4 regions of the Paraburkholderia largidicola genome follow, and region 1 is predicted to be linked to each of the others. Evidence: predicted binding sites of a transcription regulator. Region 1 holds the regulator's gene; each other region holds the start of a gene.
What was found. Region 1 encodes FliA, which starts transcription of late flagellar genes. Its sites were predicted from a motif close to CTAAAGTTTNNNNNNNNNNNGCCGNTA; they were not measured.

Region 1 (4,190 bases):
CTGTCGTCGCATTTGCACAGCCTCGCGAGCGCCGGTTCGTCGGATATCGACACGGCGCATGTCGAGTCGATCAAGCAGGCGATCAAAAACGGTACGTTGACGATCGACTCCGGCAAGATCGCCGATGGCGTGCTGGCGACGGCGCGCGACCTGTTGCAGAAGAAGAGCCAGTCGTCCGGCAACTGATGGACGCACCGATGGACGGTGCGGCGTGTGCCGGGCGGTATTTGTGACAAATCCGGTTTGCGTGTTGCGCGAGCCGGTGCCTAGCGAGTTGCTTTGTGATGAAAGACGCCCTGCTTGCCACCGTCATCGACGAATATTCCGCTGTGGAGCTGTTTGCTTCTGTCCTCGCTGCCGAGGAGAGGGCGCTGACCACGGTGCATCCCATCGACACGCTGCCGCCCATCGTCGAAAAGAAGATGGAGCTGGTGGAGCGGCTCTCCACGCTGGAGAAGGCGCGAGATTCGCAACTCGCTGAGTTGGGGTATCCGGCGGGATGGAAGGGGATGGAGCTGGCTGTTGCTGCTGATTCTCGTCTGGCGACGCAGTGGTCTTTGTTGCAGAAGGCTGTTGAGCGGGCTCGGCGGTTCAATACGACCAATGGTGCTTTGATTCGTACTCGCATGGAGTACAACCGGCGGGCGCTCGCCGCTCTGAACGTGGCTGTTGGGCCCGAGCGAGGCGCGTTGTATGGGCCCGATGGGCGGGTTCCAGCGTTTGGAATGTGAGTTTTTTTGAAGGGGTTCTCCCCCTTCTTTATCCCCGTTTTTTTTGGTTTTTACTTGGCCGGTGCTCGTTGAGAGTATCGGCTTTTTGGTTTTTGGTTTTGGTTTTTGCTTGTCTGCGACGCTGGGTGGTTTGCTGTGCGTTTGCGCTGGCATCCGCGATTTGCTTCTGGTTCGCAAGCGTTGCCCCTGTGCGGGGCGGCACCTACTTTTCTTTGCCGCCGCAAAGAAAAGTAGGCAAAAGAAAGCGGCTCACACCGCCAGCCCGTGTTCCTATTCACGGGCCCCCAACGTCCCCATCCCTCACACGGCAGTGCCCCAGTCAGTGCTCGTTGCCAACGCTTCGAATAAGCGCCTCACCCGCTTCAAACATCCGTAGTCGGGCCAGCGGCAGCGTACGGTATGCGCCGCCCAGGTGGCAAACTGTGTGTAGGCCGTAGTACTCCACACGCCTCACTTCGGACCGAAAGCGCACACGCTCCACCATGTAAGAGCGCCAAGCTATATGACGCGACAACCTACACACAGTTTGCCACCTGGGCGGCCGTGGACTATCTGGCACGGCGTGCTGTATTGCGGGAGCGTGAAGCGGGTGAGGCGCACTGCAAGAGCGCTGGCAACGAACGTGGATCACGTGGTTGTCGTGTGAAGTGTAAGAACCTGTGGAGGCCCTCAGGCAAATACAAGAACTGGCGGTGTGAGCCGCTTTCTTTTGCCTACTTTTCTTTGCGGCGGCAAAGAAAAGTAGGTGCCGCCCCGCACAGGGGCGACGCTTGAAGCACGCTAACAAATCGTGGATGCCAGCGAAAAGGCCAAAAAAACCACCCAGCGCCGCAGACAACCCAAAAAACAAAAGCCGACCTATAAAAGATCGGCTCTCGAAGAAGAAAAAGAGGAAGCAAAAAAACCAGCAGCCCGCAGGGCAAAAATCAAAAGCGCATTAGCTAGTTTCGGCAGAAGCCCATGCCTGCTCGCGCAAGCGAGTCCTAAGCCGTGCAACGGCCTGCGAATGCAACTGACAAACCCGCGACTCGCTGACCTCCATCACCGCGCCGATCTCCCGCAAATTCAGCCCACGCTCGTAATAGAGAGACATCAAAAGCTTCTCCCGCTCGGGCAACCGGTCAATCGCCTCAACCAAAGCCCCGCGCAGCGACTCATCCAGCAATGCCGACAACGGATCAGAATGATCAACGCAGTACCGATCCAGAAACGGCTCATCATCGGCCGATCGATCGAAGTCTTCGTAATAGATCAACTGACTGCCGTGCAGATCCTGCAACATCGACTGATACTCATCGAGCGGCATCTTCAGATGCTCAGCAATCTCCGTCTCGCTCGCCGAGCGCCCGAGCGACTGCTCAACCTGATGCACGGCCGATTCGACCTCGCGCGACGTCCGCCGCAAGCTCCGCGGCAACCAGTCGTTACTGCGCAGCTCGTCGAGCATCGCGCCGCGAATCCGCTGGCTCGCGTACGTCTCGAACTGCGCGCCCTGGTCTTCCTTGTAGCGGCTCGCCGCGTCCAGCAGACCAATCATGCCCGCCTGAATCAGATCGTCGAGATCGACGCTTGCCGGCATCTTCGCCACGAGCTGCAAACCGAGACGGCGCACCAGCGGTGCGTACTTCGTCAGAACCTCGGCTTGCGAAATTTTTCCTTGAGCGTTGTACATCGTGCTCCCCTTGTCCTTGCCTTCACGCGTGCTGCGCTGACGGTTGATCGGCGAATTGCGCCGCTGTTACGGTCGTCGGCGGCACGCCATGCGTCCGTGACGAAATCGCTGGCCGCATCGGCCAGTACTGCAGTTCGGCTGCGATATGACGGAAATCACGCGCAGCAGGTGCCGATGGGAAAGCATCGACGACACAACGCGACAACTCCATGGCTCGCGCCATCAAAGGATCGGCTGCAACGCAGCCGGCATCTTCAAGCGACACAGCGAGATAACGCCCCGCCACGCCCGCCAGGTTCTCAAACGCGGTATGCGCATCGGCCACGCTCTGCACGTGATTCACGAGCACGCGGAACTGCGCGATCGCATGCGCGAAGTGCAGGCGCTTCATGCACGCATACGCATCGGTGATCGCCTGCGCCGCAACGCGCGTCACCACCATCACGTCGTGCGACTGCATCGCGAGCGCCGACAGCGAGCCTTCTCGGTCCACCTGCGCATCGATCAGCACCACATCTGCCGGTCCGCTCAGCACCACGCTCATCTGCTCGCGCGTGCAGCTGTCGCGATTGCCGCGCGACGCATTGAGCACCGCGAAGCCCAGCGAATGCCGTCCGGCCGCTTCGTCGAGCGTCATCTCGCCGCGCATCACGGCAGCGACATTGCCCACGTTGCGCACGCCGCCCAGCATGGCGCTCACCGAACGCTCGCCAAGACTTTCGTCGATGACGAGCACATCCTTGCCTTGCTCGGCGAGCGCCGCGGCGAGGTTCACCACCGTCGTCGTCACGCCTACGCCGTGCGAGCCACCTGCGACCGCTATGACCCGCGAGCCGGAGCGCGCAAGCAAACGCCGCAGTCCTTCAGCCTGGTCCAGCACGAATTTATCCAAAGCGAACCTCGTGCAGATCGGCGGTCGAACGGGCCGACAGGGCCGACAGCAGCGCCGGCACGTCCTCGTCCTGCGGGACGAAAGGCGAGTTCTCGCGCGGAATGCAGAAGGCGCTCTTGATGAGGAATTTCTTCGTCGCGACGTACAGGTTCTCCGGCACCTTCTGTCCCGTCGACACGTAGTGCACGGGCAGCTTGTAGCGGATCACCGTATCGAGCACGCTGCCCAGGTTGGTCGCTTCGTCGAGCTTGGTCAGGATGCAGCCGGCGAGCGGCTGCTGGTCCGGCGCGTTCTGATAGGCCTGCACGACTTCGTTCAGCGTGTCGCCGTGGCTCGTCGCGTTCAGCAGCAGCAGGCGCTGCACAGGCTGACCGGCGCGGCACAGCATCGCGATCTGATCCGAAACCAGACGGTCGCGCTGGCTCATGCCGATCGTGTCGATCAGCACGATATGTTTGTTGCGCAGTTCCGAGAGCGCCAGTTGCAGGTCGGCGCTGTCCTTCACGGCATGCACCGACACGCCCAGAATCTTGCCGAAGATGCGCAGTTGCTCGTGACCGCCGATCCGGTAGCTGTCGGTGGTGAGCAGCGCGACCTTGCTGGCGCCGAAGCGCATCACGCAGCGCGCGGCGAGCTTGGCCGTGGTCGTGGTCTTGCCGACGCCCGTCGGGCCCATCAGCGCGAACACGCCGCCGCGCTCCATCAGCGCGTCTTCGTTTTCCATCACGGGCACATTCGATTCGAGCACCGTCCTGACCCACTCCATGCCCTCGTCCATCCCTTCGACTTCGGGCAGGTTGTCGATCACCATCTTCACCAGCTGCGCCGAGAAGCCGGCGGCGAACAGATGTCGCGTCAACGCTGCATGCGTCGGGCTGCGGCGCTGGCGATCGGC
Region 2 (4,190 bases), on a different replicon from region 1:
GAGCCGGAATATCCCGATACACGACACGCCGACGAGCAAACGCGACACATCACGATCATGACTTCATCGAATTCACGTACGGCCGAGCATCCCATCGACAGGCAATTTCTGGAACGCTGGTCGCCTCGCGCCTTCGCGCAGGACACGATTCCGGACTCCTCGCTGCTGACTTTCCTCGAGGCAGCACGCTGGGCGCCTTCTTCGTATAACTCGCAGCCATGGCGCTTCGTCTATGCGCGACGCGATACAGAGCACTGGACCCGCTTTCTCAGTTTTCTCAATGAGTTCAACCGAGGCTGGGCGCAACACGCCGCCGCTATCCTGATCGTACTGTCGAAGCGGTCATTCACGCCGCCGGGCGCAACCGAAGCAGTCGCGCTAGCGTCGCATTCGTTCGATACGGGTGCCGCATGGGGTTATTTCGCGCTGCAGGCGAGCCTGTCCGGCTGGAAGGCTCATGGCCTTGCCGGGATCGAACGCGAGCGCATCCGAGAGGAACTGGCCGTTCCCGACGACTATGCCGTCGAAGCGGCGATCGCGATCGGCCGTGCCGGTGACAAGTCGTCGTTGCCGGAAGGATTGCAGAAGCGCGAAACGCCAAGTCCGCGCAATCCCCTCTCCACGTTCGCCGCGGAAGGACAGTTCGCATTCTGATCGCGAGAGCACGAGCGGCCCGAAACGAGACGAACGAGCATATTCCTGAGCCTTAAGGGTATTCATCAACTTGCACGCCAGGCGCTATATTGCGGGTCATTAGACACGCAATGACGCACCTGGAACAAACGAATGAATATCGGTCCCCTGGCGCTTCCCGCCGGCCCTCTTGCACTGTTCATCGGCATTGCCGTAGCGTTATTCGTCAGCAGGTTCGCTGGCGAGAAGCGATCGGAAGTCGAGCGTGCCCTCTTGACGGCGTTAGTCATTGGCCTGGTCGTCGCGCGGGTGGCGTTCGTCCTTCAATATCTGCCGAGCTATCGCGGCAACTTCCTGCCAATGCTCGATATCCGGGACGCGGGATTCGCAGTGATACCGGGCATCGTGGCGGGCATTGCCGTCGCGGGCATTGCCGCGATACGACGATCGGCAATACGACGCCCGCTCGCCATCGCAGCGATATCGGGGCTGATCGCGTGGGGCATCGCTGGCGAAGTCGCCGAACGATCCGATCAGCCCTCGCACGTGCCTGCGATATCGCTATCCGACGAAGCCGGCATGCCGCAACCACTTGCGCGCAATAACGGCAAACCACTTGTCGTCAATCTGTGGGCGACATGGTGCGGACCCTGTCGAGGGGAAATGCCCGTGCTGGCCAGCGAGCAGGCAAGACATCCCGAACTCGATCTGGTTTTCGTGAATCAGGGCGAAGACCGCCACACGGTCCAGACATTTCTGGCAGACCTCAAGTTGCACATCGACAACGCCTATTTCGATCCGCAACTGGCGCTCGCGAAAAGCGTGAATGTCACCGCTTATCCGACCACGCTCTTTTACGACGCCAACGGGCGATTGCTGGAAAAGCACTTGGGGCGCGTATCGGAAGCAACGTTCGATGCAATGCTTGCGCGCCTTTACCCGTCGCTCGAATCGTCGAGACCTTAAGCGCATTGGCGAACTTAAAGATGATCCCATCAGGCAACACCGTGCATCCCGCTCGCCCGACACAGGATGCACAATGCCGTTCCCGTTACTGCAGAAGCTTCAGCACCTGCTGCGGCATCGAGTTCGCTTGCGCGAGCACCGAGATGCCCGCTTGCTGCAACACCTGAGCCTTCGACAGATTGGCCGTTTCCGTCGCGAAGTCCGCGTCGGTGATCTGCGATTCGGCGGCGCTCATATTGGTCGCTTCCGTTTGTGTCGTCGAAATGGCGGCCTGGAACGTGTTCTGCGTGGCGCCGAGCGTGGCCTGGAACGTGTTCACGCTCGTCAGCACGTTATCGATCGAGCTCATGGCGGCTTGTGCACCCGAAGCCGTCGCCACGCTCAAACCGCTGATGCCGAGCGAGTTCGAGTCCCAGCTCTGCGTGCCGAAGTTCGCGGTGATCTGCTGGCCATTGAACGCGCCGATCTGGAAGTTGACCGAGCCGACACCGTTCAGCACTGCCTGACCGTTGAACGTAGTCTGTTGCGCAACGCGCGTGATTTCCGTCAGACGCGTCGACACTTCGGCCTGCAGGTTGGCGAGCGCGTTCGAGTCGAGCGAACCGTCGCCTGCTTCCACTGCCAGCTGACGGATGCGTTGCAGGTTGTCGACGATCGATTGCAGCGCGCCGTTCGTGGTCTGCACCATCGAAATGCCGTTGTTCGCGTTTGCAGCGCCCTGCGTCAACGCATTGATCGAAGCCGTCTGCGAGGTTGCGATCGCGAGGCCCGCCGCGTCGTCAGCGGCCGTGTTGATGCGCTTGCCCGACGACAGACGGTTGATCGCCTGCGAGAGCGCATTTTGCGAACCCGACAGATTGTTCTGCGCCGTCAGCGACATGATGTTCGTATTGATGTTCAGCATTTCAACCCCTTTCGGTTCTGGAAAGATCGACATGAGCGGCAGCGCGTTTTATTCATTGCTTTGCGCCACTACTCGATGGGGTTTACGACGCCTCCAAATATTGCTTTAGGTTTCTCGCGGTAATACTCGCTCGAAAACGATGTGAGATTACAACGTTGACGCCACCCATTTATGCCAAGCAAAAACGCTGCAACATACTGATACATATATCTATTTATTAACCCAAGCCTTACTTCTTCCATTTTCATTCACAGGCATTACAAAGAGAACATCTTTGATTTTATTGTTACGAATAATTATGCAAGCTTTATAGCATCATGAAAGCATGAATCGATAAAACCTCGTTTATCGCTAACGCGGTAATAACTTTGACTGACAATCCGGTTGCCAATCTATCCGCAAATCTTTCAGGCAGACAACCTGTTGCATGCCGCGCGGGGTTAGCAAAGTTATTTCACAGCGAGGCAATGTAAGCCTCGCTCGCCCGCGCCGGTTAACCGCGCGGCCCGACGCGTCGCGCGGGACTTGCCAGCAGCAGCACGATCGTGACCACGCAGAATGCCGCGCCCGCATGGAAGGTCGCAGCCGCGCCTATCGTGTCCCACAACGCGCCCGCGATCACGCTCGAGATCAGCGTCACCAGTCCGCTCGCGAGATTGAACAGACCGAACGCCGTGCCGCGCAAATGCGCAGGCGCGCTGTGCGACACCATCGTCGCGAGCAGCCCTTGCGTCATGCCCATATGCAGGCCCCACAGCACGATGCCCGCGAGCAGAATGCCCCAGTGCAGCGCGTGCGCAAGCACGATATCGGACACGCCCAGTATCACGAGCCCGACGACCAGCAACCTGACATGGCTCATCGAGTCGGCAAGCTTGCCGAGCGGATAAGCCGATAGCGAATACACGATGTTCATCGCGACCATCACGAGCGGCACCAGCGCAACGGGCACACCGCTGGCCAGCGCGCGCAATACGAGAAACGCCTCGCTGAAGCGCGCGAGTGCGAACGCGGCGCCGACGGTGACGATCCACCAGAAGGTGTTATCGAGTTGACGAATGCTGTCGCGCCGGATCGGATTGACGCGCTTCGCGCCCGCCTCGCGCGCGGGTTCTTTGATGCCGACCGTCAGCAACGCAACGGCCAGCACTGCCGGAATGACGGCGAGCCAGAACGCCAGCCGGAAGTCATTCGCCCAGACCAGCATGATCGCGGCCGCGAGCAAGGGCCCGAGAAACGCGCCCACCGTATCGAGCGACTGCCGCAATCCGAACGCGGCGCCGCGCAGGTCCGGCGGCGTGACATCGGCGACGAGCGCATCGCGTGGTGCGCCGCGAATGCCTTTGCCGATCCGGTCTATGACGCGCGCCGTCACGACGAGGCCGAGGGTCGGCGCAATCGCGAACAACGGTTTGCTCAGCGCGCCCAGCCCGTAGCCCGCGACGGCGAGCCACTTGCGATTGCCGAGGTAATCGCTGAGCGCGCCGGAGAAGACCTTGACGATGGGCGCCGTCGCCTCGGCAATGCCCTCGATCAATCCGATCGTCGTCGCGCTCGCGCCGAGGCTCGCCAGCATGAACATCGGCAGCAGGCTGTGGATGATCTCCGATGAGATGTCCATCAACAGGCTCACGCAGCCCAACACCCAGACGCTGCCGGGTATCTGCCGAAGCGTGCTGACGCGGGA
Region 3 (4,190 bases), 1.2 Mb from region 1:
TACTGGTCGCACATGGCGGCCGAACCCGCCATTGCCGCGGATCTCTCCGGCCGTTTCGATCATGTGCTCGTCGACGAGTACCAGGACACCAACCGTCTGCAGGCGTCGATCCTGCTCGCGCTGAAACCCGACGGACACGGCCTGACGGTGGTCGGCGACGACGCGCAGTCGATCTATTCGTTTCGCGGCGCGACCGTGCGCAACATTCTCGATTTCCCCGCGCATTTCGATCCGCCCGCGAAGCAGGTCACGCTGGAGCACAACTACCGCTCGACACAGCCGATTCTCGAAGCATCCAACGCGGTGATCGGCCTTGCGTCCGAGCGTTACACGAAGAATCTGTGGACCGACAAGGCGTCGGCGCAACGCCCGCATCTCGTCACCGTCGCCGACGACGCCGATCAGGCGCGCTACATCGTCGAGCAGGTGCTCGCCGCGCGCGAGGCGGGCATGAAACTGAAGGCGCAGGCCGTGCTGTTTCGCGCCGCGCATCACAGCGCCGCGCTCGAAATCGAACTGACGCGGCGCAACATTCCGTTCGTGAAGTTCGGCGGCCTGAAGTTTCTCGACTCCGTTCATGTGAAGGACGTGCTGGCCGTGCTGCGCTGGGCGGAGAATCCGCGCGATCGCGTCGCGGGTTTTCGCGTCGTGCAGTTGCTGCCGGGCGTCGGGCCGGCAACGGCTGCGCGTGTGCTCGACGATATCGCCGCGCGGGCCGATGCGCTGCAGTCAGGCGGCGCGCCCGATGCCGCGCATGGTGTGTCGGGCTGCACGGCGAATGCGCTCGCCGCGTTCACGCCGCCGGCGCGCGCGCTCGAAGACTGGCATCCGTTCGTCGCGATGATGGCGTCGGCATGCGGTCGGCAGACGCCGTGGCCCGCCGAGTTCGAAATGGTGCGCCGCTGGTACGAGCCGCATCTCGAGCGCAATCACGAGGACGCGTCGATTCGCCAGGCCGATCTCGCGCAGATGGAAAGCATCGCGGGCACGTACGCGTCGCGCGAGCGCTTCCTGACGGAACTGACGCTCGATCCGCCCGACGCCACCAGTGACGAATCCGGCGTTCCGCTGATCGACGAAGACTATCTGATCCTGTCGACGATCCATTCGGCGAAAGGGCAGGAGTGGCGCAACGTGTTCGTACTCAATGGCGTCGACGGCTGCATTCCGTCCGATCTCGGCACGGGCAGTGAAGAGGAAATCGACGAGGAGCGGCGTCTGCTCTATGTCGCGATGACGCGCGCGAAAGAGGAACTGCATATCGTCATGCCGCAGCGCTTCTACGTGCACAACCAGACGCATCTCGCCGACCGGCATGTTTGGGCGTCGCGCACGCGCTTCATTCCGGCGCATCTGCTGCCGATGTTCGATTCGCATGCGTGGCCGCCCGCGCCCGTCGTGTCGGCGCCGACGCGAGCGGGGCTGGCCGCGGCCGCGCAAGCCAAAATAGAAATCGCGGCGAAGCTCAGAAAAATGTGGGACTGAGCTTGCCGCGATCTGATGGCGTCCCGTTCGACGCCCTGTGTCGCGAAACGAGGCCTAGCGCGACTGCCGCTGTTGCTGCTGCTGCGGGCGCGGCGGCGGCATGAAGAAGTTGCGCAACCAGGCGGCGAGTCGCGTGAACACGTCGTACGGCTCTTCAACGAAAATTTCCGGCTTCAGCAGTCGCAGATATTCCATGATCTGCTGCGCTTCCTGCTTCTGGAACGAGCCGTGCGAAATGCCCAGACGCAACAGACCGCGCAATTCGCCGAGTTTTTCACGGGCGGCGCTGCCCACGCTGGTTTCGCATGCGACCTTCGCTTCATACACCCGCTGACGCAGCGATTCCGCCAGGCGCCACGCGGGCGTCTGCATCACTTCCTCGAGCGCCTGGATATCCTGTGCCGCCGACTTGATCTGCGCGGCGAGCGGGTCCACCAGCGAAGGCGCGCCTTCCGCTTCCTTGACGATCGCGGCGGCCCACTCGCGGCTCTGCTTCGCGAGTTCTTCCGGCGTCCATTCCGAGCGCGCGGCGAAGCCGAAACCGAACTCGTTCGCCTGCTTCATCAGAATCGCGACGACGTCCGGAAACTCCTTGTCCAGCGTGCGTTTCGCCCATGCGTACTGGCCGCCTTGCAGCATCCGCTGCACGGCGTGCTCCGTCAGCGGCACCATGTTGTCGAGGAGCTTCGCGCGCAAAAAATCCTCGAACGACGGCGTCGCGAACTGCGGGTCCAGCTTCACTGAAACCCGCACGAACGCCTCGAAGTCCTTTCGCAAGGATGCGAGCGTTTCGTCCTTGATGTTAAGGGTAATCTGACCCATGTCTTATCCCGTTTCGTCGACCGCGCGAACACCGTCGAGGGTTTCGCCTCGTGCCGTGCGCCCCCGTGCGTTGGCGGCACCGATATCCGGCGCGGTTCTGTCCGGCTTGCCGGCTTGCCGTCGATAGACGCTGCCGGGTTCACGGACCACGAGTGTTTATCGGCGGATTGAAAGGGAACTTGAGGGCGGCGCGCCGTCCCGTCGAACGGCGCGCGAGGGCGTGGTCCGGCGTTACTTCAGTACGACGCCTTGCCAGAGGAAGAACACGGCGAGGCCGACCGCGATGGTGAGCAGCGGCCGGCGCGTGAGGGCGCTGACGGCAACGGCGGCCAGCGCGCCGACCAGTTGCGGGTTGCGCCACGTGAGTTCGGCGTCCGTGCCGTGCGGCGACACGGTCATCGGCACGATGATGGCCGTCAGCACGGTGACGGGCACGAAGCCGAGCGCGGTGCGCACGAGCGGCGGAAACACGATGCGGTCGCCGAGCACGAACACGGCGGCGCGGATCAGCCACGTGATGACGGCCATGCCGAGTATCAGAAGCACGTAGTTCATCGCGATGCCTCCGCCGCGCGGGTGCGCTGGAACGCCGGCAGGGACAGCAGCACGCCGACCGCCACGCCGACGAACACAGCGCCCAGCAGGCCGAGCTTGTACGGCCAGTCTTGCCAGAAGAACGCCAGCGCGCCGGCCGTGGCCGCCGCAGCGAGATAGCGCACGGCGACGAGCTGCGGCACGACGATCGCGATGAATGTCGCGGCCATCGCGAAGTCGAGCCCGAGCGATTGCAGGCCGGGGAAGGCCGCGCCGAACAGCAGGCCGATCAGCGTGCAGATCTGCCAGTTGATATACATCGATAGGCCGGAGCCGAGGAAGTAGTAAGGGCCGACCGAGCCCGGCGGATGCAGCCGGTAGTGCGCCCACGCGACGGCGAAGACTTCGTCGGTGAGCAGGCCGCCGAGCGCCCAGCGCCAGCGCGACGGCAGATGCGACACGTACGGCGCAAGCGTCGCGCTGTAGAGCACGTGACGCGCATTGACGACGAGCGTCGTCGCCCAGATGACGGCGCAGCTCGCGTGGCCCGCGATCAGGCCGAGTGCGAGGAATTGGGCCGATCCGGCGAACACGATCAGCGACATCAGCTGGCCGTGCCAGAGGTGCATCGGACCAGATGCGACGAGCGTGCCGTAGATCACGCCGAACGGTAACGCGCCGATGATCATCGGCAGCGTGTCGCGCGCGCCGGCTGTGAATTCCTTGAGACGGTGAGCGGGTTGTGCAGGGTGAGTCAATCTTTCCTCCTCGTTAGGGCCGAGCATAGCCGGGCGAGGGGAGCGGCGGCTTGTACGTTCTTGCGCTTGGGCGTGTCGATGTGAGGGATTTGCTGCGGTGCGGTCTCAGTGCCTAGCTGCCCGGTGCCGCGTGCGGAGTGAGCTTGCGCGCGCGGTCCGTTCAGGACGACTGCCAGCGCCCCGGCGGCACGCCGAACATGCGCCGGAAATGCCGCGTGAAGTGGCTTTGATCGGTGAAGCCGCCTGCCGCCGCCACATCGGCCACCGATACGCCCGCGCGCAACGGCGCGAGCGAGCGCTGCAGGCGGACCTGATTGCGCCACGCGTGCGGCGGCAGTCCCGTCGCGCGGGTGAAGAGCCGCGCGGCGTGAAACTGCGACAGGCCGACGGCATCGGCGAGATTCGCGAGCTTGAGCGGCGCGGCCAGGTCGCCCGCCAGTTGCTCTTTCATCGTGACGACGCGCGCGTCGTCGGCGGCGAGTTGCGGCGTGTCGGGCCGCGTGCGGCCGTAACGCACGAGCAGCGTCGACAGCGCGTCGAGCATCGCCGTTTCCGCGACGAGCGGATCGCCGTTCGCCTCCAGCAACTGAT
Region 4 (4,190 bases), on a different replicon from region 1:
ACTTGTCGAGCGCGTCTTGCGTCATGAAGAGGAAGATGATCGCCTTCGACTGTGCGCCCGCCTGCAGGCCGAACGAGCCGGAGATCGTGCTGTAGTAGCCCGCCGTGCTGCCGCCGACGCGCAGCGCGCCTTCGCCATACTGCCCGCCCACCACGAAGCCCACCTGCAGCACGGATGGGAACACAAGGACGCCTCGAGCCTTGCCGACCAGTTCACGCGAGCCCTGTACGGTCGTGTAGAGCTTCGAAAGCGCGCCGTCGACGTTGGAGTCGATCGACTGCCGCTTGGACATGTCGGTCGCGGCCGATTCGCCGCTGCTCGTCGTCGTGCTGCAGCCCGACAACAGCAGACTGCCGTATGCGAGTGCAGCAGCACTTGCTGTCACGAAGTGTCTTCTTTGCATTGTCGTTCTCCGTCAATGAAGCATTGGAAGGGAAATGCACGTTTGCACGCGTGATCTCGCGCAAGCGCAACAGCTACGCTCCCTCTACCAATATCAGAAACGTGTTGCGGTTGTGAAGTACGGCGCTGAAATTGCCTTGCCTGAGCGCAAGACTGGATGCATTTGACGACGCGAATGTGTCGCTGGGAGAAACAGTGCGTATGACCGTTACATTGCGCGTTCAACTCGTTCAGTGAACTCGCGCTGAAGCGAAGCAAAAAAAGCCGCGCGCTCCTTTCGAAGCGCGCGGCCGAACACACTGCAACGCAAATCAATACGCGCTGCGCGTGCTTACCTTCAGTTTCGACACCACGCCGGGGATCGCCTCGCTCGCAGGCAGTGCTTCATCGATCGACGTGCGTCCGCCGTCGCGGAAGAACGCCTGCTCGGCGGCCTTGTTCAGCACGAGCACGCTGATGCGTCGGTTGGTCGGCTCGTCGGCGACGTTCGCATTGAGCGGCAGCACGTCGGCGAGACCGCGCACCTGCAGCAATTTGTCTTCGCGCATGCCGCCCGCGACCAGCGCGCGCCGCGCCGCGTTCGCGCGTTCCGACGACAGCTCCCAGTTCGAATAACCTGCCGGGCCGTTCGCGTAGGTGACGGCGTCCGTGTGGCCCGCAATCGAAATGCGGTTATCGACGTCGTTCAGCGACGCGCCGATCTGCGTGAGAATCTCCACCGCGTAGCTCTGCAGTTTGGCGCTGCCCGTCGCGAACATCGGGCGCTTCAGCGAATCGACGATCTCGATGCGCAAGCCCTCGTTCGTGATCGAGATGCGGATCTGATCCTTGAACGCCTTCAGCGCGGGCGTCTGCTCGATCAATGCCGACAGCTTCGCCTTCAGCTGTTCGAGACGCGCGGTGTCGTTGGGCGCCATCGTCGCCTGCGTGAGCGTCGGTTTGGCGGGCTCCTGCTGCGCCTTCTTGCCGTCGCCGGGGCGCGTGTCGGACATGTCGCGGCCGCCGCCCTGGATCACGTTCGGACGCGCAGCCGCCGTCCCTTCGTTGCCGCCGAGCAGGCTGGACAGCGGCGTGTTGAAGTAATCCTCGATACCCTGCTTGTCGTACTTCGACGTCGAGCCGAGCAGCCACATCAGCAGGAAGAACGCCATCATCGCGGTCACGAAGTCCGCGTAGGCGATTTTCCATGCGCCGCCGTGGTGCCCGCCGTGATCGTCGCCCTTCTTCGAGCGGCGCACGATGACGGGCGCGGCTGTCTTCTCGCTCTCTTCGCCGCGAGGTCGTCTTTCGGCCATGACAGTCTCCCTTTGAGCGTGCGTCAGGCCGACTTCGGCATCTTGGTGGCGCGCACGGCGTCGTCGAGCTCCTGGAAGCTCGGACGGTCCGCGGTGAACAGCACTTTGCGGCCGAATTCGACGGCCACGGGCGGCGCATAGCCGGACAGCGACGCGAGCAGCACGGCCTTCACGCACTGATACGGCTTCGCTTCCGCGCGGCCCTTTGCGTTGAGCAGATCGGCGACGGGACCGATGAAGCCATACGCGAGCAGAATGCCGAGGAACGTACCGACCAGCGCGCCCGCGATCATCTCGCCAAGCACGGCAGGCGGCGCGCCGACCGAGCCCATCGTGTGCACGACGCCCATCACGGCTGCGACGATGCCGAACGCGGGCAGGCCGTCGGCCATTTTCTGGATCGCGTTCGCGGCCACGGACGACTCGGCGTGATGCGTCGCCAGTTCTTCGTCCATCAGATCCTGCATTTCGTGCACGTTGACGTTACCCGTCGCCATCATCCGCAGATAATCGACGATGAAATCGAGCAGATGATGGTCCTTCAAAACGTGTGAATACTTCTGGAAAAGCGCGCTTTCTTCGGGCGCATTCACGTCGGCTTCGAGCGCCATCATGCCTTCCTTACGCGCTTTCTGAAGCAACTCGTAAAGCAGTGCAATCAGTTCGAGATAAACCTCTTTCGAATAACTGCCGCCCTTGAAACATCCAGGCAAAGCCTTGATGGTTTTCTTCAATACCGAAACGGGATTGCTGACGACGAACGCGCCCATTGCCGCGCCGAAAATGCACAGCAGTTCGAAAGGCTGAACGAGCGCGGGCAAATGGCCGCCCACTCCCACGAAGCTCCCGATCACAGAGCCGAGAACCAGCACCCAACCAATAGCGACAAACATGGACCTCTCCAAATTGAGCAAACGTGCGGCACGCAACTGAACCGGCAGCTTTTACTGCCTGAAATTGCGTACCGTTTTGTTAATTCCGTGAAGGTGGTAACGGCTGGATCGACGCTGCGCTGAAGTGCGGGCAAAGCCCGATCGGGAAAATATTTTCGACGATTTGATTTATATCGATGCTTCGGGCGTTTTTACTCGAATCGTTTTTACCGATCGGTGATTTAAAACAAATAATCGTTCGCGGTCGGCAAAATGGGTCAAATCTTGAGTGCGGCGTGAAAATAAAAATCGGCGGATGAATGGCAAGGCTGTCGATCACGCTGCCGAGAAGCGGCGCCGGGCAGTTGAGTCCCCACGGCGAGTGAGTTTCGACTCATGTTTTGAGTCGATTGGGCGCGCAATCGACTCACGGTCGGCTATACTCGTATTCGACTCACAATTCGAGGCGATTAGCGCCCGTAATCGACTCAACGCTCCTCACCACCATGTCATCAACCTCATCTCTCATCTGGCAGGCCGCCACGTGGCGAGGCATGCACTACGACGCTGTCCGCGTCGGCGGCGAGGTGGCCCGTGCGCGCAGATCTCAGGGTGTCGTTGAAGGCAAGTTGGCGGGTCTCGGCTTCGAGCAACGCCTCGAACTTGCCGCCGAGGCCTGGAGCCAGGATGCAGTCGCGACGGCCGCGATCGAGGGCGAACGCATCGATCTCACCGCAGTGCGTTCGTCCGTGGCGCGGCGACTGGGTGTCGGGAATCAGGATGGCCCCATCGCGCCCCGAAGCGTCGAAGGCTTGCTCGACATCATGGATGACGCCGTGCGGCAAAGGGAGGCGCTTCTCACGCACGAGCGCTTGTGTGCCTGGCAGGCGGCGCTCTTCCCGACCGGCTACTCCGGCATGACCAAAGTGCTTGTCGGCGCCTACCGAGACCATGCTGAGCCGATGCAAATCGTCAGCGGGAGCGTCGGACGCGAAAGGGTCCACTACGAGGCCCCATCATCCGCGAACGTCCCTGTCGAAATGCAGAAGTTTTTGGACTGGTTCAACGCACCGACCGAGCACGACAATCTGGTCAAAGCAGCACTTGCTCACCTGTGGTTCGAGACGATTCATCCCTTTGAGGACGGGAACGGCCGCATCGGTCGGGTGCTCATCGACCTTGTGCTGGCGCGCGACAGCGGTGAAATCAGCCGCCTGATTCGCACCTCGCAGCGCTTGCTCGACAAGCGCCGCGACTATTACGAGCAGCTTGAGCGCGCCCAGCACGGCGAACTGGACGTGACCGAATGGGTTCTGTGGTTCGTGGAACAGGTGCGAGTGTCCTGCGACGAAGCGTCCGGTGTCGTGGACGCCACGCTCGCTAAAGCGATTTTCTGGATGAACCATCAGGACAAAGTACTCACGCCTCGGCAGCGCAAGGTCGTCAATCTTTTGCTCGATGCCGGTCCAAACGGCTTCGACGGGGGCATGAGCACCAAAAAGTACGAGAGCATCGGCGGCACCTCGCGAGCCACGGCATCGCGCGAACTCATCGAACTCGAGGAGATGGGGTTACTTTGCAAGGTCGGCGGCGGACGCTCGACGCGCTATTACCTGAACAT

Region 2: the regulator FliA is predicted to act here: its motif matches at 2,586-2,612, upstream of PPGU16_RS35995 (flagellin domain-containing protein).
Region 3: the regulator FliA is predicted to act here: its motif matches at 2,465-2,491, upstream of PPGU16_RS04460 (DUF4088 family protein).
Region 4: the regulator FliA is predicted to act here: its motif matches at 2,833-2,859, upstream of motA (flagellar motor stator protein MotA).

What each region holds. Positions count from the first base shown of each region.
Region 1 covers NZ_AP023174.1:3,560,686-3,564,875, forward strand. Annotated here, with positions in the region: gene flgM (flagellar biosynthesis anti-sigma factor FlgM) at 1-186, shown strand, start outside; gene PPGU16_RS15890 (flagella synthesis protein FlgN) at 285-731, shown strand; gene PPGU16_RS15895 (RNA polymerase sigma factor FliA) at 1,669-2,403, opposite strand; gene PPGU16_RS15900 (nucleotide-binding protein) at 2,426-3,295, opposite strand; gene flhF (flagellar biosynthesis GTPase FlhF) at 3,288-4,190, opposite strand, start outside.
Region 2 covers NZ_AP023176.1:1,620,892-1,625,081, forward strand. Annotated here, with positions in the region: gene PPGU16_RS35985 (nitroreductase family protein) at 58-654, shown strand; gene PPGU16_RS35990 (TlpA disulfide reductase family protein) at 787-1,599, shown strand; gene PPGU16_RS35995 (flagellin domain-containing protein) at 1,685-2,503, opposite strand; gene PPGU16_RS36000 (MFS transporter) at 2,997-4,190, opposite strand, start outside.
Region 3 covers NZ_AP023174.1:995,049-999,238, forward strand. Annotated here, with positions in the region: gene PPGU16_RS04455 (ATP-dependent helicase) at 1-1,485, shown strand, start outside; gene PPGU16_RS04460 (DUF4088 family protein) at 1,540-2,307, opposite strand; gene PPGU16_RS04465 (AzlD domain-containing protein) at 2,539-2,862, opposite strand; gene PPGU16_RS04470 (AzlC family ABC transporter permease) at 2,859-3,626, opposite strand; gene PPGU16_RS04475 (AraC family transcriptional regulator) at 3,760-4,190, opposite strand, start outside.
Region 4 covers NZ_AP023175.1:1,850,261-1,854,450, forward strand. Annotated here, with positions in the region: gene PPGU16_RS25010 (BPSL1445 family SYLF domain-containing lipoprotein) at 1-403, opposite strand, end outside; gene motB (flagellar motor protein MotB) at 714-1,697, opposite strand; gene motA (flagellar motor stator protein MotA) at 1,721-2,590, opposite strand; gene PPGU16_RS25025 (Fic family protein) at 3,124-4,190, shown strand, end outside.